DNA from 3 places in the Marinobacter sp. C1S70 genome. Region 1 is predicted to be linked to each of the others. Evidence: predicted binding sites of a transcription regulator. Region 1 holds the regulator's gene; each other region holds the start of a gene.
The links. Region 1 encodes FliA, which starts transcription of late flagellar genes. Its sites were predicted from a motif close to CTAAAGTTTNNNNNNNNNNNGCCGNTAA; they were not measured.
Positions count from the first base shown of each region.

Region 2: Q669_RS03395 (methyl-accepting chemotaxis protein) is a predicted target of FliA. The motif match lies at 1,151-1,178, and genes of this name have one in related genera.
Region 3: Q669_RS14770 (methyl-accepting chemotaxis protein) is a predicted target of FliA. The motif match lies at 4,987-5,014, and genes of this name have one in related genera.

Region 1 covers NZ_AXBW01000018.1:59,504-67,380, reverse strand. The annotation lists gene flhA (flagellar biosynthesis protein FlhA) at 1-713, shown strand, start outside; gene flhF (flagellar biosynthesis protein FlhF) at 769-2,082, shown strand; gene Q669_RS06095 (MinD/ParA family protein) at 2,155-2,967, shown strand; gene Q669_RS06090 (RNA polymerase sigma factor FliA) at 3,000-3,743, shown strand; gene cheY (chemotaxis response regulator CheY) at 3,904-4,287, shown strand; gene Q669_RS06080 (protein phosphatase CheZ) at 4,309-5,094, shown strand; gene Q669_RS06075 (chemotaxis protein CheA) at 5,113-7,242, shown strand; gene Q669_RS06070 (protein-glutamate methylesterase/protein-glutamine glutaminase) at 7,276-7,877, shown strand, end outside.
Region 2 covers NZ_AXBW01000011.1:268,176-276,052, reverse strand. The annotation lists gene Q669_RS03395 (methyl-accepting chemotaxis protein) at 1-1,082, opposite strand, end outside; gene Q669_RS03390 (bifunctional GNAT family N-acetyltransferase/carbon-nitrogen hydrolase family protein) at 1,239-2,759, shown strand; gene Q669_RS03385 (hypothetical protein) at 2,920-3,318, shown strand; gene Q669_RS03380 (helix-hairpin-helix domain-containing protein) at 3,365-3,997, shown strand; gene senB (selenoneine biosynthesis selenosugar synthase SenB) at 4,047-5,012, opposite strand; gene Q669_RS03370 (putative selenate ABC transporter substrate-binding protein) at 5,180-6,061, shown strand; gene Q669_RS03365 (ATP-binding cassette domain-containing protein) at 6,061-6,711, shown strand; gene Q669_RS03360 (PhnE/PtxC family ABC transporter permease) at 6,730-7,877, shown strand, end outside.
Region 3 covers NZ_AXBW01000062.1:19,278-27,154, forward strand. The annotation lists gene Q669_RS14740 (response regulator transcription factor) at 1-705, opposite strand, end outside; gene Q669_RS14745 (DNA topoisomerase 3) at 818-2,986, opposite strand; gene Q669_RS14750 (BolA family protein) at 3,133-3,489, shown strand; gene Q669_RS14755 (L-threonylcarbamoyladenylate synthase) at 3,486-4,109, shown strand; gene Q669_RS14760 (hypothetical protein) at 4,135-4,791, opposite strand; gene Q669_RS14770 (methyl-accepting chemotaxis protein) at 5,056-6,672, shown strand; gene Q669_RS14775 (MBL fold metallo-hydrolase) at 6,696-7,343, opposite strand; gene Q669_RS14780 (DUF2442 domain-containing protein) at 7,334-7,600, opposite strand; gene Q669_RS14785 (DUF4160 domain-containing protein) at 7,597-7,857, opposite strand.

The sequences.
Region 1 (7,877 bases):
GGATTGAGTCCGATAGGAAGGATCAGGCCCAGACCCTGGGTTACACCGTGGTGGATGCGAGTACCGTGGTGGCGACACATCTGAATCAGATCCTGCAGAAACACGCTCATGAACTGATTGGCCACGAAGAAGCCCAGAAGTGGCTGGACCAGTTGGAGAAGATTTCGCCCAAGCTGGCGGAGGAACTGGTGCCGACCACGATTTCCATCAGCATCCTGTTGAAAGTTTTGCAGAACCTGTTGAAAGAAGAAGTGCCGGTGCGGGATATGCGCTCCATTGCCGAGGCCATCGTGAACGTGCATCCAAAGAGTCAGGACCCGAAAGTACTGACCACGGTAGCCCGCCAGGCGCTGCGCCGGATGATTGTTCAGAGTATTTGTGGCAACGACGCCGAAATCCCTGTTATCACGTTGGATCCAGACCTGGAACAGTTATTGCTGAAGTCTGTTCAGCAGAGTCAACAATCCGGCGGTCAGGATGACATTGGTCTGGTGCTTGAGCCCAACATGGTGGAAAAGCTGCAACGATCCCTTCAGGACAGCGTGCAGCGCCAGGAAATGCTTGGCAAGCCCGCCATCCTGCTGGTTTCGGGGCCCTTGCGGCCAGTATTGGCGAAGTTTGCCAGCTACGGGGTAGAGCGTTTGCATGTGCTCTCTTACCAGGAAATCCCGGATAACAAACAGATCACGATAGTCGCTTCTGTGGGTCAATAAACCGACGGAGCATCGCGGAAAGCCAGAGTGCTTGCCGGTGGGAGGATGAAACAGCATGAAAGTAAAACGGTTTTTTGCGCAGTCCATGGCTGAGGCCCTGAAGCAGGTAAGCCACGAAATGGGGCCGGATGCCGTTATTCTGTCTAACCGCCGCGTTGATGGTGGCGTTGAGATCGTGACGGCACTCGACTACGACGAAAACATGGCGCGCCAGCGTCTGGGCGAAAGGGCGGTTGAAGCCACCAACGGCTCCCGGCTGGCCGAGATGCAGGCGGAGCAGCATCGTCGGCTGGAAGAGGAGCTGAACCGGTCCCGCAGTCGCATTCGTGAGGTTCGGGAAAAGCGCGCAGGAAGTGGCGCCTCAGGTGGCGTGGCGTCGTCCTTGTCTTTCGAGACGGCCGATTTTCCGGCGTCACGTCTCAGTGATGAAGCGCTGGCAAAGCCGGTTGCGGGTAGCGAATCAGGCGCCGGTGGCTATGCCGATGAACTGGCCAGTATGCGTGCCGAAATCAGCTCTCTGCGTGATCTGGTCAGTGGTAAGGCTGCGACTGCCACGCCGGCCGGTAACAGCGCAGTTCAGCAACGATTGGCCGAGCGCCTGCAGGAGTTCGGTTTGGGCGCGGAGCTGGCCGGCTCTCTGTCCCGTCGGCACCGGGCCGGGCGTCTGGAGGACGGCTGGAAGCAGTCACTGAAAATGCTGGCGACCGGCGTTCGTACCGGTCGCGAAGACTGGCTTGATGCCGGCGGTATCTATGCCCTGGTCGGGCCAACCGGGTCTGGCAAAACCACCACCATTGGCAAGCTGGCGGCTCGATACGTGCTGGAGCATGGTCCGGATTCGTTGGCCCTGGTCACCACCGACCGCTACCGTGTGGCCGCTCATGAGCAGCTGTTCGTGTTCGGCCGCATCCTGAATGTGCCCGTGCGTGTGGTGGATGAGAGCCATTCCCTGGATGACATTCTTGATGAATTATCGGATCGACACCTGGTGCTGATTGACACTGCCGGCCTGACCAGTGCCGACCGCGGTTACCAGGAACAACTGGCGGAGTTGGCTCGCAGCGATCACAATATCCGTACACATCTGGTGGTCTCCGCCACCAGTCAGCCACGTATCATGAAATCCGTGTGGCATTGCTATAAGATGGCAAGCCTTGCAGGCTGCATCATGACCAAGATTGATGAGGCCCTGACCCTGGGCGAAGCGCTCGGGTTCGTTATGGAGACCAGCTTACCGGTGGCCTGGTACACCGATGGCCAGAAGATACCGGAAGATCTCCAGAGGGCGGAGGCCATTCCGTTGGTGCGCCTGGGCGTAGAACGGCTTAAGGCTGTGCAGAGCGCACAGGCAGTCGCCGAAGGTGCCTGAGCCTCGTTGGCGACAGAATAAAACACCGGCACGCGTGCCCGTACAAGAACGTAGTAAGAGACTGATAACAGTATGAGCAGACCACATCCGGTTCAGGTGATTGCGGTTTCCGGCGGCAAGGGCGGTGTCGGCAAGAGCAATGTTTCGGTCAATCTCGGTATCGCCCTGGCCCAGAAGGGGCGCCGGGTTGTCTTGCTGGACGCGGATCTCGGGCTCGCCAACATCGATGTGTTGCTCGGCATTACCGCTAATCGAAATCTGCAAGACGTACTCAGCGGCGATTGTGATCTGAAAGACGTGCTGGTGAATGGTCCTGGTGGTATCAAGATTGTACCGGCTTCCTCCGGCACCCAGCGTATGACCCAGCTCAGCGCCATGGAACATGCCGGCCTGATCAACGCTTTCAGTGAGCTGGGCGATCAGATTGACGTTCTGATTGTGGATACCGCCGCAGGTATTTCTGAATCGGTGGTCAGCTTCCTCAGGGCATCGCAGGAACTTCTGCTGGTGGTCTGCGACGAACCTACCTCCATTACCGATGCCTACGCGCTGATCAAGCTGATGAACCGGGATTATGGCACGAACCGCTTCCGTATCCTGGCAAACCAGGTCCGCAATGAGCAGGAAGGCCGCCATCTGTTTGAAAAACTGACCCGGGTCACCGAGCGTTTTCTGGATGTGGCACTACAATATGTAGGTATCGTGCCTTACGACGAGGCCGTCAAGAAAGCCGTCCAAAGACAGAAAGCGGTATTGGATGCCTATCCGAGGGCGAAAGCCTCGCTGGCTATCCGGGCTCTGGCCGAAAAAGTGGACAGTTGGCCTTTGCCGTCCTCTCCCAGGGGGCATCTCGAATTCTTCGTGGAGCGGCTCGTCGAAGTCTGATCTGAATCCAGTCCTACAAGAAAACCGGATACATGACATTGGCGAAAAATCTGGGAATTTACCATCAGGCCGGCGCCAGGAGCCCTTCAGCCCTGATTGAAGAGCATGCGCCGCTGGTCAAGAAAATCGCCCTTCATCTCATGGCCCGGCTGCCGCCATCAGTGCAGCTGGAAGACCTTATGCAGGCCGGTATGATTGGCCTGCTGGAGGCCGCGCAGCGCTATTCTTCCGGCAAAGGTGCCACCTTTGAAACCTACGCAGGGATTCGCATCCGCGGCGCCATGGTGGATGAGATCCGCAAAGGCGACTGGGTGCCCCGCTCAGTGCATCGCAACGCCCGGCGAATCGCCAGTGCTATCAAGCAGGTGGAAGATCGTACCGGGCGCGAGGCCCAGGATGCCGAAGTAGCTGAAGAGCTTGGCATTGGTCTGGACGAGTACCATGCCTCACTCGCCGACGCTAACAGCGGTAGACTTTTTAGTCTTGATGAGCTCAATGAATCCGGCGAGCTGCCGATAGAAGAAGCAGAAGCGAGTGATAATCCGCTGGACGGTATTGCTTCAGGCGCTTTCCAGCGAAGTCTCGCAGACGCCATTGAGCAGTTGCCTGAGCGTGAAAAGCTGGTATTGAGCCTGTATTACCAGGAAGAGCTCAACCTCAAGGAAATCGGTGCGGTGCTAGGGGTCAGTGAGAGCCGGGTAAGCCAGATTCACAGCCAGGCGGCGTTGCGACTTCGCAGCCGGCTGGCCGAGTGGCGGGATGGTGACAACGACTGATCGGCCAGGTGCTGTGTTTCTCTCTCAGCAAGCTGTGTAGCTTTTGGTAAACGATGCTTTACAACGTGCGCAAACACCACACAATAAGCGCTTAAGGTAGCAGCCTGCTAGACTTCCAAAAGGCTGAATGAATTCCGGGTGTTACTGACTGGAGGTCCCATTGGACAAGAACATGAAAATTCTCATTGTGGATGACTTCTCCACAATGCGACGCATCATCAAAAACCTGCTGCGAGATCTCGGCTTCACCAATACGGATGAAGCAGACGATGGCAACACCGCGTTGCCCATGCTCCGAAGCGGCAAGTATGACTTCCTGGTGACTGACTGGAACATGCCCGGCATGTCGGGCTTTGACCTTCTGAAGGCTGTCCGTGCTGATGAAAACCTGAAGAACCTGCCGGTTCTGATGGTAACGGCAGAGGCCAAGCGGGACCAGATCGTGGCTGCGGCTCAGGCCGGGGTGAACGGGTATGTGGTCAAGCCTTTCACGGCAGCCGTGCTGAAGGAAAAGATCGAGAAAATCTTCGAACGAATCCAGTAACCAGAGGTCGGATGGCTCGCCATGAGTGATACCAAACAGAACCATCAGGGCCTTGATCCGGAGGTGGCGGAGAAGCTTCAAAAGCAGGCCTCCGACCTGGCCGAGAATGTAAACGCCGGGAATTATGCCAAGGCGATGACCCTGATCAATGAACTGAGCGAGGTTCGCGATCAGAGTCTGTATCGGGAAGTGGGGCGACTGACCCGCAGCCTCCATGAGGCAATCCGGAACTTCCAGATAGACCCGCGTAATGCCGAGCAGAAAGAAGTGCTGTCGAAGATGAGCGACGCTTCTGACCGTCTGGCCTATGTGGTTCAGATGACCAGCCAGGCGGCGAACCGCACCATGGATCTGGTTGAGGAAAGCATGCCGGTGGCTCACGCCATGCGGGATGAAGCGGTTTCCCTGCGGGATGAGTGGCAGCGTCTGCGCCGTCGTGAAATGGAGCCTGCGGAGTTTCGGGAGCTTTACGGTCGCATCGACAAGTTCTTCGCTGGCCTGACGACAGACTCCGACAGTCTGTACCAGAACCTGTCGGAAATCCTTCTGGCTCAGGATTTTCAGGATCTTACCGGTCAGGTTATCCAGAAGGTCACCGCGTTGGTGAAAGAGGTGGAAGACAACCTTCTTGGTCTGGTGGTGATGGCCAGCCACGTTGATCAACTGACCGGCACAGTGCATCAGATTGAAGAAAAAGAAGAATCGGCCGAAAAAGGGGTAGGGCCCCAGATCAAGGCCGATGAGCGGGAAGATGTAGTTTCGGGACAGGACGATGTGGACGATCTGCTGTCCAGTCTCGGATTCTGATAATAAAGAGGGTGACGCATGGCGTTAGATGCTGATGAAGAGATCCTGCAGGACTTCCTGGTAGAAGCCGGCGAGATACTCGAAAAGTTGTCGGAGCAGCTGGTGGATCTGGAGCAGCATCCCGATGACAGCGATCTGCTGAACGCCATTTTCCGTGGCTTCCATACCGTGAAAGGGGGCGCAGGCTTCCTTCAGCTGGAGGCACTGGTTAATTGCTGCCACTCTGCGGAGAACGTGTTTGATATTCTCCGGAATCACAAGCGCAAGGTAACACCGGACCTGATGGACGTGGTGCTGGAGGCGCTGGACAACGTTAATGCCATGTTCGAAGAAGTCCGCAACCGGGAAGAACCGACGCCCGCGCCGGACGAACTGATTGAAGCTCTGGATGCACTCGCCAAACCCGAGTCCGAGGATGCACCGGCGGTGGAAGCACCAACCCCGGCACAGGAGCCGTCGTCTGCGGATGTCGGACAGCAAGGGGATCAGGGCGATATCACTGACGAAGAGTTCGAGCAGCTGCTGGACGCGTTGGCGGATGAAAAATCCGATGGCCAGAAACCGGTCGGCAACGAGCAGGTGAGCACCCCGGCAGAATCCGCCGGCGGCTCAGACAGTGATGAGATTACCGACGATGAATTTGAGGCCCTGCTGGATCAACTCCACGGCAAGGGCCAGTTTGCCGGCGCGCCTGCGGAAGATGAAGCGCCCAAGGCAGATATCGACACCAGCGGTGGCTCGGAGAAATCATCCGGTGACGCCGATCTGATTTCCGACGACGAATTCGAGAACCTGCTGGACGAACTGCATGGCAAGGGTGCAGGCCCAAGCGCGGGGGCTGCCGCAGGTGAGCCCAAGCCTGCGCCGGCTCCATCAAGCAAGGCCGAACCAGCCCCGGAACCAAAGAAAGCGGAAGCCAAAGCCGAGAGCAAGGCCGCTGCCAAGCCGGCCCCTGCGCCTGCACCTGCCCGTGAGGCCGCACCAGCGGGCGAAACCACGGTTCGGGTTGATACCAAGCGCCTGGACGACATCATGAACATGGTGGGCGAATTGGTGCTGGTACGGAACCGCCTGCAGCGTTTGGGTTCCGAAAGTGAAGACGAACACATGCACAAGGCGGTGGCCAACCTCGACGTGGTGACCACGGATCTGCAGGCTGCCGTCATGCAAACACGGATGCAGCCGATCAAGAAAGTATTCGGCCGTTTCCCGAGGGTGGTGCGTGATCTGGCCCGGAGCCTGAAAAAAGAAGTGAACCTGGTGATGCACGGTGAGGAAACCGACCTGGATAAAAACCTGGTCGAGGCGCTGGCCGACCCACTTGTGCACCTGGTTCGAAACTCCGTGGATCACGGTGTCGAAGCGCCGGACGTACGGGAGAAGGCAGGAAAACCCCGAGCCGGAACCGTGACCCTGTCGGCGGAACAGGAAGGCGACCATATTCTGCTGTCCATCGTCGACGACGGTGCGGGTATGGATCCCAATGTCCTGCGCCGCAAGGCGGTCGAGAAGGGTCTGTACGATCAGGATGCGGCAGACCGCCTTACCGACAACGAATGCTTCAACCTTATCTTTGCGGCCGGTTTCTCGACCAAAGACCAGATTTCCGATGTCTCCGGTCGCGGTGTCGGCATGGACGTCGTGAAAACCAAGATCGGCCAGCTCAATGGCCAGATCAATATCATGTCCGAGCAGGGCAAGGGCACCAGCATTATCATCAAGGTGCCGCTGACGCTGGCCATCATGCCAACGTTGATGATCATGCTCGGTGACCAGTCTTTCGCGCTGCCGCTGGTGAATGTGGTGGAGATTTTCCACCTGGATCTGACCAAGACCAACATTGTCGACGGCAAAGAGTGTATTGTCGTGCGGGACAAAGTGTTCCCACTGTTCCACATCAAGCGCTGGCTGGTGCACGGTGCGGCAGGTCAGGCCGAGCCGGAGATTGCGCACGTGGTGATTGTGGCCATGGGGACCAAACAGGTCGGCTTTGTCGTTGATCAGCTGATTGGCCAGGAAGAGGTGGTGATCAAACCTCTGGGCCGGGCCCTGCAGGGGACGCCAGGAATGGCCGGCGCCACCATCACCGGTGATGGCCGTATCGCCCTGATTATTGATGTGCCGAGCCTCCTGCAGCACTACGGCTGAGCAGGAATTTCCGGGATTGTGTAGGAGAAATGGATGACAGTTTCTGTCCTGGTCGTGGATGATTCGGGCTTTTTTCGCAAACGGCTGACGGAAATCCTGACGGCCTCGGGCCAGATTAAAGTGGTAGGCGCCGCCACCAACGGGCGGGAAGGTGTCGAGCTGGCAGAAAAACTGCGCCCCGATGTGATCACCATGGATTACGAGATGCCGGTGATGGACGGCATCTCTGCCGTGCGCGAGATCATGCGCAAACATCCCACCCCGGTTTTGATGTTCTCGTCCCTGACCTATGAAGGTGCCCGCGTTACCCTGGATGCCCTGGAAGCCGGGGCAGTGGATTTCCTGCCCAAGAACTTCGAGGAAATTGCCAGGGACACCAGTCAACTTCAGAAAATCCTTATCCAGCGTATTCTGGATGTGGCCGGTAGCCGCCCGGGTGCCCGATCGGCGCCTGTGGCCCCGAGGCCGGCGGCACCGGCTGCGGAACCTCGCCGTGAACCTGTCGAGCGCGCCGGTTCGCGCCTGCACCGCCCGGTAACGACGGAACCCCGTAAAGACCCTGCGACCTCCGAGCCGGTTCGTAAACCCGCCAGAAAAACGGCCGCCAGGCACTACAGTGTGGTAGCCATCGGCAC
Region 2 (7,877 bases), on a different contig from region 1:
TCCAGTTCGTCGCTGCCCTCTTTTACTTCTTTTACAACCTGCTGGATGTTCTCAACAAAGCTATTAAAGCTGCGCGCCAACTGCCCAAACTCATCAGACGCAGAGTCATCAAGACGCTTGGTAAGATCCGCATCTCCGGAAGCGATGCGAGACATGGCGCCATTAAGCCTGCGAACCGGCGCAAGAAGGAAGCTTATCGCAAAGTAGAGCAAGACAAGCGCAACAATCAGCCCTACCCCGGCGATGATCAGGCCCATAGTCCGAGCCTCGACGATGGGAGCACTGATCAGGTTTTCATTCACGAACGTAACCAGGTACCAGTCCACGGCCCGGGCTTCGCTGATGGGGTGAAAGCTGACACTCCACTCGGCACCCTCGCTCTCAAATCCCTGCAGAGAACCGTCCAGAACCGGCTGCTGACCGATCATGCCGCTGATGTTCTTGCCAACAATCTCGCTGTTGGGGTGAAACAGGACCGTGCCGGAATTGTTGATTAACGCCGCATAGCCCGTCTCTGCCAGGGTAATGGTCGATAGCATCTGATCGATTGTGTTGAGACTGATATCCATACCGGCCACGCCAACATAATTGCCCCGCTTGATTGGCGCCATGGCGGAAATAATGGTCTCGTCCGAGGTTGCATCCAGGTACGGATCGGTAAACGACGCCTGCCCCAAACGCTGGGCTTTCTGGTACCAGGGGCGTACCCGGGGGTCATAATCGGGTGGAAGCGTGGCTTCTACTTCGGCACTTCGCATCAGCATGCGGCCATCTTCGGTGCCGGCGTACACGTCCTTGATGTTGCCACCTTCGGTCATGGCTTCCATGAGAACGCGGGCGTTATCGTCGTTGCGAGTCCGTTCCAGCGCCTTCGCCGTCGCTTCCGCCATATCCAGGCGCGTATTGAGCCAATCGGCAATACTCGACGTACTCTGGGCCACTGCATCGCTCATCAGCGCGCTAACGTAGCGATCGGTCGTTGAGCGGAGCCGAATATCGTTGGAAATTGTCAGGGCGCCCATAATCAACACGATCAGGGAGCCAATTGCGATCAGCAATTTCTGGGCGAATGATAGGTTCAAGCTGACGGTCTCCAATCAGGGTCAAAAACAAATTGCATTTATCATTTAGTGTAGTCGAAACATACTTACTAACGGCAGATCCTGCGAAGTCTTGAACACTCTTTGCTAGAATGCTGAGATCACAGCACATTCGCCAGACACGACAGGGAGAACCCTATGGCCCATGAAGAGCTCCACCTGAATCTGCGTAACCTGACCCTTGATGACTACGGCCAGTTGCAAGAGTTGATGGATCGGGTTTACGACGACATTGGTGGCGCGTGGCCAAAAGAAACCATCAAGGCTCTGGTAGAACAGTTTCCGGATGGCCAGATCTGTATCGAAGACAACGGCCAGTTGGTGGCGGTGGCGCTCACGGTATGCGTGAAATACGAAAGATTCAGCAACCCTCACGCCTACGACGACCTGATTCTGCGTAACGAGAAAATCTGGCACAACCCCAACGGCGATTCGCTTTACGGCCTGGATGTGTTTATAGACCCCGAATACCGGGGCTATCGACTGGGGCGTCGCCTGTATGAAGCACGAAAAGAGCTCTGTCGTTCCATGAACCTGCGGGCCATCCTCGCCGGAGGGCGGATTCCCAGCTACTTCAAGTACGCCGAGCAATACACTCCGGAAGAATACATTCAGCGCGTTGATCGCAAGGAAATCTACGACCCGATCCTGACGTTCCAGCTTTCCAACGATTTCCAGGTTACCCGGCTGATGCACAAATACCTGCCGGAAGACCAGAAATCCCTCGGATATGCAACGTTGCTGGAGTGGAGAAACATTCTCTATACGCCTCCCTCATCGGTACTCAACGTCAAAAAAACCCAGGTGCGCATGGGGGCGGTGCAGTGGCAGATGCGGGAATTCACCTCGGTGGAGGAGGTGCTCAAGCAGGTTGAGTACTTCGTGGACGCACTGTCGGATTATAAAAGCGACTTTGCCCTGTTCCCGGAATTTTTCAACGCGCCGCTGATGGGGCTGACCGACCAGATGGATCAGACCCGTGCCATTCGGTTCCTCGCCGGCTTTACCGAACAGTTCCGCAACGAAATGTCGGAAATGGCCGTCAGTTACAACATCAACATTATCACCGGCTCCATGCCGCTGATTGAAGATGACCGGGTCTACAACGTCTCATACCTGTGCCACCGTGACGGTCGTGTAGACGAGCAGCGCAAGGTCCACATCACCCCTCACGAACGTCGCGACTGGGTTATTGAGGGTGGTGATAAATTCCAGGTATTCGATACCGATGCCGGCCGTGTCGCCATCATGATCTGCTACGACATTGAGTTTCCGGAACTGGGCCGTATCGCCGCCAGTCAGGATGTGGACATTATCTGTGTCCCCTTCTGGACCGATACCAAGAACGGCTATTTGCGCGTGCGCCATTGTGCCCAGGCCCGGGCCATAGAAAACGAGTGCTACGTGGTGATTACCGGCAGCGTGGGCAACCTGCCGAAAGTGGAAAACCTGGATGTTCAGTACGCCCAGTCTTCGGTATTCTCGCCGTCGGATTTCGCATTCCCTCATGATGCAGTGATGGCAGAAACCACACCGAACACCGAAATGATCATGTTTTCAGATATGGATCTGGAAAAGCTCAAACTGGTCAGAAACGAAGGTTCTGTCACCAATCTGAAAGATCGACGTGTTGACCTTTACGAGCTGAAAACCCGGTAATGGGCAGATTTGGCCCCGCACAGGGGGCCAAATCCTGATTATTTCCATGAACGGGCTGCGGTAGATAGCTGACGGCATTGCCAAAAGTTTCTGGCCCGTCTATTGTTTAATTAATGTTCAGTATATATCTGGCCGACCTCAATAGCAGAGCAAGCGTTCCATGAACGAAGAACTACCGGACCTGGTCGCGCGTTTCCGAATCCGACACGGCATTTTTCGCAAGGAAACCGTGGAAGCGCGACTTTATGAACTCGACAGTTACGGCTGCGTGATGAAAACGGACAAACTGTTTGAACCCGGGGATACCGTGGTTCTCGACCTTGTTATGGATATGCCGTTTGAAGAAATCCGTGCCGAAGGCCTGACCGGCCTGGTTACCGAAAAGAGAAAACACTGTAGCAACTTCTTCTACTCACTTGATTTTGTTGAGCTAAATGCTCGAGACGAATCGCCGCTCTCTGACAAACTGCGGCGCATAAGAGAAGTTGTTCTCAAGAAACAGAGCCTGAAATCCCGGCGTGGGTCGAGTCCCGCTTCCGGTATGCGACAAATGGCCTGATGCCCGTTCACTTCACCCGCACTTCCCTTCCGTAAGGAGACACTCCATGGCAAAGAAAGCCAAGCCAAGCGTTGATAAGATCGTCAAGAAAGTAAACAAAGAGTTCGAGAAAACATCCGCCCAGATCGAAGGGCTGATTAACGACGCACTGAAGCAGTTCGACAACCTGCAGAACCAGGTTCAGGAGCCGGTACGCAAGCTCCTGAAAGACATGGATGAGCTGCGTGATCGTGAAATGAAGCGCTTTAACGACGAATTTGAGCGCCGCATGAATGAATTCCACGAACTGCAGTCGGCATTGCTGGAGCGCCTGGGTATCGCTTCAAAGGAAACTGGCAAGTCAGTGTCCAAGTCCGGCGAATCAACCTCGAAGGCCAGTGGTACCAAGAAAGCGGCTCCGGCCAAGAAAACCGCCGCTGCCAAGCCGGCCGCCAAGAAAACGAGCACTGCCAAGCCCAAGGCCGCAGCTCCGAAGAAATCGGCCAAGCCGGCAGACAAGTCTGACCTTACCCGCGTGAAGGGCATTGGCCCGGCAACCGCAAAGAAAATGAAAGAGGCTGGCATTACCTCCATCGAGCAGATTGCCAACCCCAGCGATGCGGACAAGCAGAAGCTGGAAGCATTCAAGAGCCTGAAAGGGTTCAGCGAGTTGTCTGCCGAAGCGAAAAAGGTACTCTGAAACCTATCTCGCAACCCCATGGCTTGAAATAAGGGGTAGGCCCGTCGGCCTACCCTTTTTTGCATCTGACCAGGGCGAGTTCCAGGCTTTCCAGTTCGCTCTCCGGGGTAAATCCAGACGCAAGGGCATTTACCTTCGCTCGCAGTTCCGCCAGGAATTCCGCGTCGGTTTCCGCACGTAACATCAGGCTCGCCAGAGCTTTATCGTCTTTAACCGGAAAACAGCCGGGATAGTCATCGCCCAGCAAACCACGGTTGCCGGGAATATCAGAGGCAAGAATCGGCAAGCCCGCCCGACAGGCTTCCGACACCACATTCGCCCCACCCTCCATGATGGAACTGATCACCATAAGATTACTCACGGCCATCAGGTGCTCCAGCTTTGGCTTGTCCAACTCACCCAGATAATGAAACCGGGGATTGGACCGGCTTTCTTCCAGCGCCTTTTCCCGCCACGCCTCGTTGTGGGCCTTGCCGGCGCAGGAAACCACAATGCGGGATTGCTCAGGAAGGTGGTAGCAGGCCCAGGCAGCACGCAGAGAATCCTTTTCGTCACGCAGATGGCCAATAACGCAAACGTGGAACTGGTCCTTTTCTGCCCGGGCGCTACCCGCCACTGACGGCTTGGGCGCGGATTGCCGCAGGCACAGCAATTTGTCGTGGTAGCGTTCGGGAATATCCTCGGCCACCAGATCATGCAGCCCGATCAACAGATCAGCGGCGTCCATGGAGGCCCATGTGATGTCCGGAAACTCGTGCTGAAAGCGGTATATGTCTGTGCCGGTAAGTACCACGATCAAAGGTTTCTCGGGCCATGTTTCCCGGTACCGCTTAACCGCGTCAGCACTTCGCCAGGCGTGCAGGGCAATCAGGCAGTCCGTTTCCTGGCGCTGGTATTCTGTCACCACTTCCACCTGATGACTGGCTGCTTCCAGCAGACTCTGCCAACGCAGTGCGGTGGCCCGATTACCTGCTTTCGAATCCGGGCCGGCTGGAGTTACTATGGTCAATCGCATGGCGTTCACTTGTTCTGTTTTTGAAAAATTCTGCATGTGGCACTGCGCCAGGTAAAGCCTTCCCTCGTATACCGGTTCAGACTTGATGGAAATCACGTTATCCTGACTGGGTTTTCAAGTAGATGGCAACGTTTTTCACCAAACCCCACCTCGCAAAGGAATGATTCATGATGGCAATCAGCAACCTCAGAAAATGGCTGGCGACGGGCCTGCTTTCGCTGGCAGCGGCAACCACCGTTCAGGCAGACACTTTCGTATTCACCGCCATTCCGGATGAAGATGAAACCAAACTGGTCGAGCGCTTTCGTGGCGTGGCTGACTATCTTCAGGAGCAACTGGATGTTGAGGTGCGTTACATCCCGGTGAAATCCTACGCCGCTGCGGTATCGGCCTTCCGCAACAACCAGGTACAACTGGCGTGGTTTGGGGGCTTGTCTGGTGTTCAGGCCCGTCGACTGGTTCCGGGTTCCGAAGCCATTGCTCAAGGCGTTGAAGACGAAGCCTTCGAGACCTACTTTATCGCCAACACGAGCACTGGAATTCAGCCGGCCGACAGCCTGGATGAGCTGGAAGACGAACTGCGCGGCAAAACCTTTACCTTCGGTTCAAAAGGTTCGACCTCGGGCCGCCTGATGCCGGAGTTCTACATTCGGGATGTCTTCAATGAAGCGCCGGATTCCCTGTTCTCCCGGGTTGGTTTCAGTGGCAACCATACCCGTACCCTTCGCCTGGTCGAGGCCGGAACCTATGAAGTGGGCGCCCTGAACTTCCAGGTTTGGGAAAAAGAACTGGAAAACGGCAACATCGATACTGATTCCGTTCAGGTAATCTGGAAAACACCTTCCTACCCGGATTATCAGTGGACCATCCGTGGCGATGTCGACGAGCGTTTTGGTGATGGCTTCAAGCAGAAGGTCACCGAAGCCCTGCTGAAGCTGGACGATCCTGCCTTGCTGGAGAGCTTCCCCCGCTCCGGCTTCATTCCGGCGTCCAATGACGACTACGAGCCCATTCGTGCAACAGCGGAAAACATCGGAATTCTCGATTGATGTCAGGCTTTGATTTCCATGGCCTGACCGCCAGTTTCGATGGAGAGCGGGTTATCGGCCCGCTCTCCTTCCGAATCAATGAAGGGGAACACGTTGGTCTGGTTGGCAAAAGTGGTGCCGGCAAATCCACGCTTATCCGCTTGCTTTATGACCGGCTCGAAGGCAAGGCTTCACTCGTTCCCCAGGGCCTGGGATTGGTCAATGCCCTTCCTGTCTTCCACAATGTGTTTATGGGGCAACTGGACCAGCATGCCACCTGGTACAACACGCTTACGCTGATCCGTCCGTTCCGGCGGGACAAAGACGCCATCCGGGCGTTACTGACCAAACTGGGTATACCAGAAAAACTCTGGATTCCCGCGGCAGCACTGTCTGGCGGCCAACGGCAACGAGTGGCCATTGCGCGGGCACTCTATCGGCAGGCGCCAACTCTGTTGGCCGATGAGCCCATTTCCGCCCTGGACGGGCCAATGGCCCAGCAGGTGATGACCATGCTTACCAATCAATTCACCACCAGTATTGTTGCCCTGCACGATGTGGAGATGGCTCTGGCACACTGTACCCGCATCATCGGTATTCAGTACGGCCAGATTGCCCTGGACCAGCCGGCCAGTGAGCTGACCGCCGCTGACATTTCCGTTCTCTACTGACAGGCACCGACTCTCAGCATGTTCGCCTATCCGACCGTACGAGCCAGCCTTATCTTTCTTGCCGTTGCGTTGCTCGGGCTGTTGGTTGCGGACATTGCCATCACCACTGCCAACCCCTGGCAGGACCTTGGCCGGTTCTTCCTGGGCGTAGCCACACCCAATTTTTTCAGTACCGAAGGCTTGCTCACTGCCCTGCTGCGGACCGTAGCTTTTGCCTTTGTGGGTGTAACCCTCGGGAGTATCTGCGGCTTCCTGCTGGCGCTGGTGTACCGCTTTCTGCCAGTACGAATCTTCTGCGCTTTTATCCGCGCCATCCATGAGCTGTTCTGGGCGCTGATCTTTCTCCAGTTTTTCGGTTTCCACCCGCTCACGGGTGTGCTGGCCATTGCCATTCCCTATTCCGGCATCTTCGCCAAGGTCTATTCGGAAATCCTGGAAGAGGCAGACCAGGAACCGGGCCGTCTGCTGCCACCGGGAACCTCATCCATTGCCGCCTTTCTGTATGCCCGTATCCCTGATTGCTGGGTTCAGATGCGCACCTATACGGCCTACCGACTCGAGTGTGGCCTGCGTTCCTCTGCCATCCTGGGCTTTGTGGGGCTACCGACTCTGGGTTTCTACCTGGAATCCTCGTTCTCCCAGGGTCTGTACTCAGATGCCGGCGCCATGCTGATTCTGTTCTATGTACTGATCGCCACCATGCCCTTATGGGTTCGCCCCAAACTACTGCCGATCTATATTCTTGCAGCGCCCTTTTTTCTTGGGGACGGTCTGCCCATTGTCTGGGGCAACGTGGAGCGCTTCTTTACGGAGGATATCATTCCTTCACCGATCCGGGATGGCGAAGGGCTTGCGGCTATCTGGGCGTGGTTATCCGATGTAATGATAACTGAAGCGCTGCCAGGCATCTGGAACACCGTGGTCTTAACCCAGATAGCGCTGGTAGCCACCGGCATTCTGTCCCTGCTGGCCTTCCCCCTGATCTCGAATCATTTCGGTGGCCCGGTGCGGCGTACCTCCGGCCATGTGTTTCTGGTGATCGCCCGATCCACACCGGAATACATTCTTGCCTATATTCTGCTGCAGCTGTGGGGGCCTTCCATGCTGCCGGCCGTGGTGGCTCTGGCCCTGCACAACGGTGGCATTATCGGCCACCTGATAGGCCG
Region 3 (7,877 bases), on a different contig from region 1:
CCGAATTTCGTTTGCGTCACCGGGCTTGATGGCTTCGAGCCGATAGCCTCGCTGGTAGATGGTCTTGATGCGAAATCCGTTTTCAGGGTTGAGCCCGAGCCTTCTGCGAAGGCGGCTCATATGCGTATCCACCGTGCGGGTATTGATGTCCCTGGTCAATCCCCACACCCGCTCCAGCAGCATTTCGCGGGTGAGCAGGCGGCCCTGGTTCTGGAACAGGAACAGGGTCAGGTCGAAGTCCTTGTCGGTGAGCGTTAGTGGCTCCCCGTGCAGGAGAATTATGCGTTGGTTGGTGTTGATCTCGAAGGGCCCGTAGACCAGAACCTCCTTTTCGATTTCCGGGTTGCTGCGGCGGGCCAGTGCATTGATGCGTGCGACCAGTTCAGCCGCTCGTGCCGGTTTGGCGATATAGTCGTCGGCGCCGGCATCCAGGGCACGAACGATGTCGGTTTCACTGTCACGCTGGGTCAGGAAAACGGCCGGCACAGGCCAGTTCAGCTGTGCCCGGATGTTTTCCAGTACCTCAATTCCGGTCATGTCCGGGATCTGCCAGTCCAGAATGATCAGATCATAACTGCGGTGCAAAACGGCACCGAGAAACGATTGGCCGGTCGGAAAGCTGTCACAGTGATGTCCTTTCTCTGAAAGGATGGACTGGATGTGCTGCGCCTGTTCGTGTTCGTCTTCCAGCAGAGCAATGCGCATTAAGCCTGGCCCTCGATCGTGTTGCCTGGTTTATATACCGTAGCGCAGAGCCCTTGGTCAGACCCTGCAGTGTCGGGGATTATCCCAAAAAATGAGTTCCCGTTCAGTATCGTTATGTAGAATTCCGTAAGTCCACCGCTGGCCGGCCGTTGTGATCATCAACTGTTTGTCGGCAGCCGGGGAAATTGCTGCAGCCCCAGAACCAGCCTTTTTTGCTTTTGCGCCGCACCAGGGGCGAGAAACAGTGGGGGCAGGGTACCGGTTTCTGGCTGGTTCCGTCCTCGGGTTGATGGTCCTCCAGGGGGCGGGTGCCCTTGCAGGCGGGGTACCGGGTGCACGCAAAAAAAGCGCCGAACTTGCCCTCCCGTTCAACCATCGGCGCCCGGCATTTCGGGCAGTGAATGGCGGTGCCTGGTGTCTCTGTATTCGCCAAACCCGCAGCGGGCGCTTGCGCCATGAATCCGCGGATTTCATCTTTGAGGGATTCCAGAAACGCTCTTGGGTCCTCTTCGCCCCGGCGAACGCCCTCGAGAGTGGCCTCCCAGACAGCGGTGCGATCTGGCGTACGAATCGATTCCGGTAGCGCCGCGATCAGGGATTTCCCCTTGTCGGTGGCGCGGATAAAGCGTTTTTCCCGGAACAGGTAATCGCGGCGGAACAGCGTATCGATAATGGCTGCGCGAGTCGCTTCGGTGCCAAGGCCATCGGTTTCCCGCAGCGTTTTTCTCAGCTCGTTGTCGGCGACAAAACGGGCGATATTGGTCATGGCCGATAGCAGCGTGGCATCGGTGAAGTGTTGTGGCGGCTGGGTTTTGCGCTCGTTAGTCTGGGGGTCAGTGCAAAGGACCGGCTCGTTTTTTTCCAGTCTTGGCAACGGAGCTTTTTCTGGCTCTTGCCCGGGTTCCCGCTTGCGGATTTCCAGCGTTTTCCAGCCTGGCTCGATCACGGCTGTCTCGGCGGCGCGAAAGCGATAGTCCTGAATCGCGACCGTCAGCCGGCCTTCCCGATGCACGGCGTCAGGTGCAAACTGCATCAGATAGAATCGACTGATCAGATCGTAGATTTTCTGTTCGGCCGAAGACAGCTTGCCGTTTGGTGCGGGCCGCACTGTGGGAATGATTGCGTGGTGGGCATCCACTTTTTGGTCATTCCAGGCGGCAGAGCGGCGTTCTGTCCCGGTTTTCTCGCAGAATCCGGACAAATCCGGGGCGACACGGGCGATGGCACGAATCACCGCCTCCCGTTGGCTGAAATGCTCCTCTGGCAGGTAGCGGCTGTCTGACCTTGGGTAGGTAATCAGTTGATGGCGTTCGTACAGGTTTTGGGCGGTGTCGAGCACGTCTTTCGCGCCCATCCGGTATAGTCGGCCGGCCTCTATCTGGAGTGCAGACAACGACAGAGGTAACGGCGGCGGTTCCGGGCGATCGCGAAACCGGGCTTCATCAATTCTGCCGGGTCGGCCGCTGATGGCGGAGACAATCTGCTCGGCTACCGACTTGTCCAGCAGCCGGTTTTCTTCATCCAGATGATCCTGAAATTCGTCACCGGGTAACCAGCGAGCAATGAACGGTCGCTGGTCGGCCTCCGGCTCGCTGGCCTGGAAGGTGGCTTCGACCCGGTACCAGGGCTTGGGCTGGAAGTGCTCGATGGTGTTGTCTCGATCCACCACCAGCCCCAACACCGGAGTTTGCACCCGACCCACGGAGAAGACGCCCTGTTCGCCCCGGGTTTGATAGCTGAGGGTATAAAACCGGGAGAGATTGATGCCATAGAGCCAGTCGGCCCGCTGTCTCGCCAGCGCAGAATGGGAGAGTGGGCGGAACTCCCGGTTGTCTCGGGGGTTCTGTATGGCGCGGGCTACCGCCTTGGGGGTAAGGTCGTTGATCAGTATCCGTTTTACCGGTGCCTTGGTGCCGAGATAGCGCAGGACTTCGTCGACCAGTAGTTGGCCTTCACGGTCGGGATCGCCGGCGTGGGTAATCAGGTCGGCCTTGCGAACCAGGGCTTCAAGAACTTTGAATTGCAGGCGCACGCTGTCTTTGGGCACCAGTTGCCAGGGTTCCGGGAACATGGGCAGGTCTTCAATGCGCCATTTTTTCCAGGCCGGGTTATAGCGCGCAGGCTCGGCGGGCTCCAGCAGGTGGCCTATACACCAGCTTACCGTGGCAGCATCTGGTCCTTTACCGCAGCGTATCCAGCCCTGGCCTTTCTCGTGGGGGCCGGGCAGTGCGGCGGCAATGGCCCTGGCCAGACTTGGCTTTTCGGCGATGTACAGGTGCATGGGTATCTGGGGATTGGTTGCTGGCAGGGGAATGTGTCGCTTTGAGGCTTTTGTGTCAAGGGCTTCGGGGTTCCGCGGCGTACTGTAGTAGACTGTTTACACAGCAGGTCGGGACATTGATGCTTAAAGTCCGAAGTAGGTGTTTTATGAAAGTACAGGAAAGCATAGAGGAAAAGCTGGTCGCGGGCTTTAACGCCAGCGTGATTTCTGTGGAGAACGAAAGCCATATGCATTCGGTGCCACCCAACTCTGAAACCCATTTCAAGGTAACGCTGGTGTCAGCGGATTTTGAAGGGCAGATGAAGGTGCGGCGCCACCAGGCAATTTACAAGGTTCTGGCGGATGAACTGGCGGGGCCGGTGCATGCTCTGGCATTGCATCTGTATACGCCGGAAGAGTGGACGGCCAGTGGTCAGGCGTCTCCGGTTTCGCCCAACTGTATGGGCGGGTCGAAAGGTGATGCAGCAATGGACAAGAAGCTTCAACAAGGAGCTAATGGATGAGCCAGTTTTTTCAGATTCACCCGGAAACACCGCAAAAGCGTCTGATCAAGCAGGCGGTGGAGATTTTGCGCAAGGGTGGGGTGATTGTCTATCCCACAGATTCAGGCTACGCACTGGGCTGTCACCTTGGTGACAAGCAGGCGGCAGACCGTATCAAGCGAATTCGGCGCCTGGACGACAAGCACAACTTCACCCTGGTGTGTCGTGACCTGTCAGACATCGGGGTTTATGCCAAGGTGGACAATACCCAGTATCGGTTACTGAAGAATTTCACGCCGGGCCCGTACACCTTTATTCTGGACGCGACCAGCGAGGTGCCTCGCCGGTTGCTGCATCCCAAACGGCGGTCTATCGGCATCCGGGTTCCGGACAACGAGATTGTTCGGGAATTGCTGGGTGAGCTGGGTGAGCCGATTATGAGCAGCACCCTGATTCTGCCGGGTGAAACCGAACCTTTGACCGATCCTTACGATATTCGCGAGACCCTCGGGCATGAGCTTGATCTGATTATTGATGGCGGTTTCTGCGGTATGGAGGCTACCACGGTGGTCAACTTTACCGGTGATGTGCCTGAAGTTACGCGGGTGGGCAAGGGTGATCCGGCCCCGTTTCAGGTTTGATCTGATTAGCAGTTACCCCCGGGCTTCAGGCCCGGGTATTCAGGCTGAAGGCGTAGCGTTGCTGCGCTGTGATACCCGTCTCGGCGGGTGTGGCGGTGCGGCGAAGGCTGTCATAACGGTGGATGACATCTTGCAGTCCATTGAACTGCTGGTTTTCGCTGAGCAGTGAATCCAGCAGGGAATTGTTCACGCCATAAGCCTGATTGAGCTTGAGCGCATTATCCATGAAGTGCAGGGTGGGTTCGGTCACGCTCAAGCGGCTTAACGCCTCACCAAATCCCCGGTTGTTGTTGAGATCCTGTTGTATCCTCTCCCGCACCTGGTCGGGAATTTTGCCGTCCAGCTGAATGCTGCCTTGCTCGGTTTTGCTCACGCTCAGCGCCGTTGCCGGGTGTACGTTGTATTCGGCAAGTTTGTGCCGCAAGGTTTCACGAACGTAGGACAGGTCCTGGGCAACCGTCTGCTTGTACTGGGTCAGTGGCAATTGCCGGGTTTTCTGACTGGCCGGGTTGCGCTCCTGCCACTGTGACGGCGTGAAGCGGTCGTCGGTGCTGCTCTGGGGCTCGCCTGTGGCGGCGCCTTCATTGCTTTTACCGGCGGGTACGTCAGTGCGCGGCACACGGTTGTCCATGGCTTGCTGAAAGCGCGTGCTGGCCTGTAACAGTGATGTCAGCAATGACATGGTTGCCTCCCCTGAACGGAAAATCTCTGCCGGATATCACGGAATTAGCCCGTGTCGCATCAGGCTGTGCAGGTTTCGGGCCAATCTGCCTTGCCTTCTGGTTTGAGTGTGCCGGGACGAATGTAAAACATTGCAAGGAATGACATAGCGGGCGCGTCCGGATGATCTGCGTCATAAAAAAATTGATGCATATCTATAAAGTTATGCGCCAATTCGCCGTCATTACTCTTGGATGTCCAGATCATCTTCCGTTGTCGGGGTCACATGAAAAAACAATATTCAATCCGTTTCCTGTTATTGGCAGCACTGGCTGCGGCTTTCACCGTCATTCTCGTGTTTACGGTTGTTTACAGCGCGCAGTCCCAGCGAGCCCACCTCGAAGAGTACAGTCACAAATACGTGGATGGTCTGGCAAAGTCCTTTTTCGATGGCCTGAACACCATGATGGTGACGGGCACCATTAATAACCGTGATGTTCTGCGCGAGAAGGTGATGGCTCCCGAGGACGTACTGGATGTTCGGGTGATCCGCAGCGATCAGCTGAATGCCATGTACGGTGCTGGGAATGCTGCGGAACAACGCCGTGAGCCGCTGGACATGAAAGCGCTGGATGGTGAACGGGTAGAGCACTATTCGGAGAACGACGCGGGTCGTGTCTACACGTTGATCGAGCCGGTTATTGCCAGCGAAAACTATCAGGGCGTGAACTGCCTCGGCTGTCACCAGGCCCAGGAAGGGGACGTGCTTGGCGCTATTCGGGTCGACTATTCTTTGGCGGAGAGCGACGCGCGCCTGCAGCAGCAGTTGATGGTGAGTGGCGGTATCCAGATTCTGATCTTTGTGGTTATTTTCATACTGACTACCGTAGTGTTGGGGCGCCTGGTGTTTTCCCGCTTACGTCGGCTACACGACCGAATGGATGAAATCTCCCGCAATTCGGATCTCTCCATAGAGCTGGAGGTAACCCGAAACGATGAGATTGGTTCGGTCTCTCGTGCGTTCAATCGGATGGTCGCCAAGATCCGCGCCAGCATGCATACGGTGATGGACAACGCAGAACAGGTTGAAGCGGCGGCCCGCACCATCGCCGGTAAGGCAGAGACCACCGAGCAGGAAGTGCTGGCCCAGAAAGACAATACCGACCAGGTGGCCAGTGCCACCACCGAGATGGCCGCTTCCGCGGTGCAGGTTCGAGAGAACGCGGTGACTACCGCACGGAAATCGGCCGATACCACCAAGTCGGCAGAAACCGGAGAGCATCTGGCTCGAAATGCGGTTCAGGGTATTGAATCTCTGAATGCGGAAGTCCAGAACGGTGCGCAGCGCATTGAGCAGCTGGATCAGCGGACAACGGAGATGGCCTCACGGCTGGAGCTGATTTCCGAGATTGCCGACCAGACTAACCTGTTGGCCCTGAACGCGGCGATTGAAGCGGCCAGAGCTGGTGAGCAGGGCCGGGGATTTGCCGTGGTTGCAGACGAAGTCCGGGCACTTGCCTCGCGCACGCAAACGTCGACTGAGGAAATTCGCCAAACCATTGAAGGACTGAAGAAAGAGGTGGTGGATTGTGTCGGTACCATGCGCCATGCCTCGGAACTTGCTCAGCATCAGGTGGACTCAATTCTGAAAGTGGAAACCGAGCTGCAAACTATTGCTGCAGCGGTGCGTGAGATCACGGGCCTGAATGAGGAAATGGAAAGTGCGGCTAACGAGCAGAGCGAAGTGTCGGACTCCATCAATCAGAATGTGATTGAAATCAGCCGCTCTGCCGAGCAGACCTCCAGCGATGCCCAGGAGACCGCGCGGATTGCAGGGGATCTGCTGTCCATGGCGGAAACCTTGCGCAAAACCATCGAGCAGTTCCGCCTGTCCCAGGGCTGAAGTGGGCGTTTTTACCGGGGCGTTCAGCCCCGGTGATCAGACACAAACGGATTGGTGGCGCGTTCCTGGCCGAACGTAGACATGGGGCCGTGGCCACAGATGAAGTTTACGTCATCCCCCAGAGGGAACAGCTTTTCCCGGATGGAGTGAATCAGGGTGTTGTAATCGCCTTTCGGGAAATCCGTGCGGCCAATGGAACCATTGAACAGCACGTCACCCACCTGGGCCAGTTTTGAACCTCGATGGAAAAACACCACATGGCCAGGGGTGTGGCCCGGCGTGTGCAGTACTTCCAGGGTTTCATTGCCAACGGTCACTGTATCCCCGTTTTCCAGCCATCGATTGGGCGTGAACACCTCCGGCGCCGGAAACCCGAACATCTGTGCCTGCATGGCCAGGCCCTGAATCCAGAAGTTGTCGTCCTTGTGCGGGCCTTCAATGGGCAGCCCCGCTGATTTGGCCAGCTCCGCCGTGCCGCCGGCGTGATCTATGTGGGCGTGGGTGAGAAGGATCTTTTCCAGAATCACGCCTTCGTCCTCGGCTGCCGCCAGAATGCGATCCAGGTCCCCGCCAGGGTCGACCACCGCTGCTTTGTGGGTTTCGGTACACCAGAGCAGGGTGCAGTTTTGTTCAAAGGGTGTGACGGGTACGATCTTGTACTTCAGCGACATACTGTTCCAGTTTGTTCAGATTTGATTTTGCGGTAGAGAGCATCCGGGGCAATGTCTGCTTCGTTGGGCCAGCAGATGGCTCCGAACTCATCAACTTTTGCTTGAGCAAAGAATGCCGGGTCTTTCAGGGGCTCGAACATCGGGCCAAACAAACGATCTGCAAGGCTGATCTCGCCGTGAGTACCATCATCGAAGGTGACGGCCAGTACGTAATCGGCCTTGGCTTCCACATGGGTGACTCTGGGCATGCTGTTCATTCCAATGGCTCTATCTTCTTCAGTGGCTGGTGCAGCTCGGCAAGGCGCCAGTCTGCGATAAGGTCCTGCCGGTGTTCAAAGGCCCATTCGATAACCATCGCTTTGGCTCTTTTGGGCAGTTTGCCCTCAACAATCTCCAGCGTTTCGATCAGAATGATGGCCTCGTGTTCCCCATAATAAGCGTGAAAATGGGGAGGATTATGGTCATCGTAATACATCCGTATCAGAATGCCGAAGAATTCACTGATGGTTGGCATGGGCCCTCCGTGGCTCATAA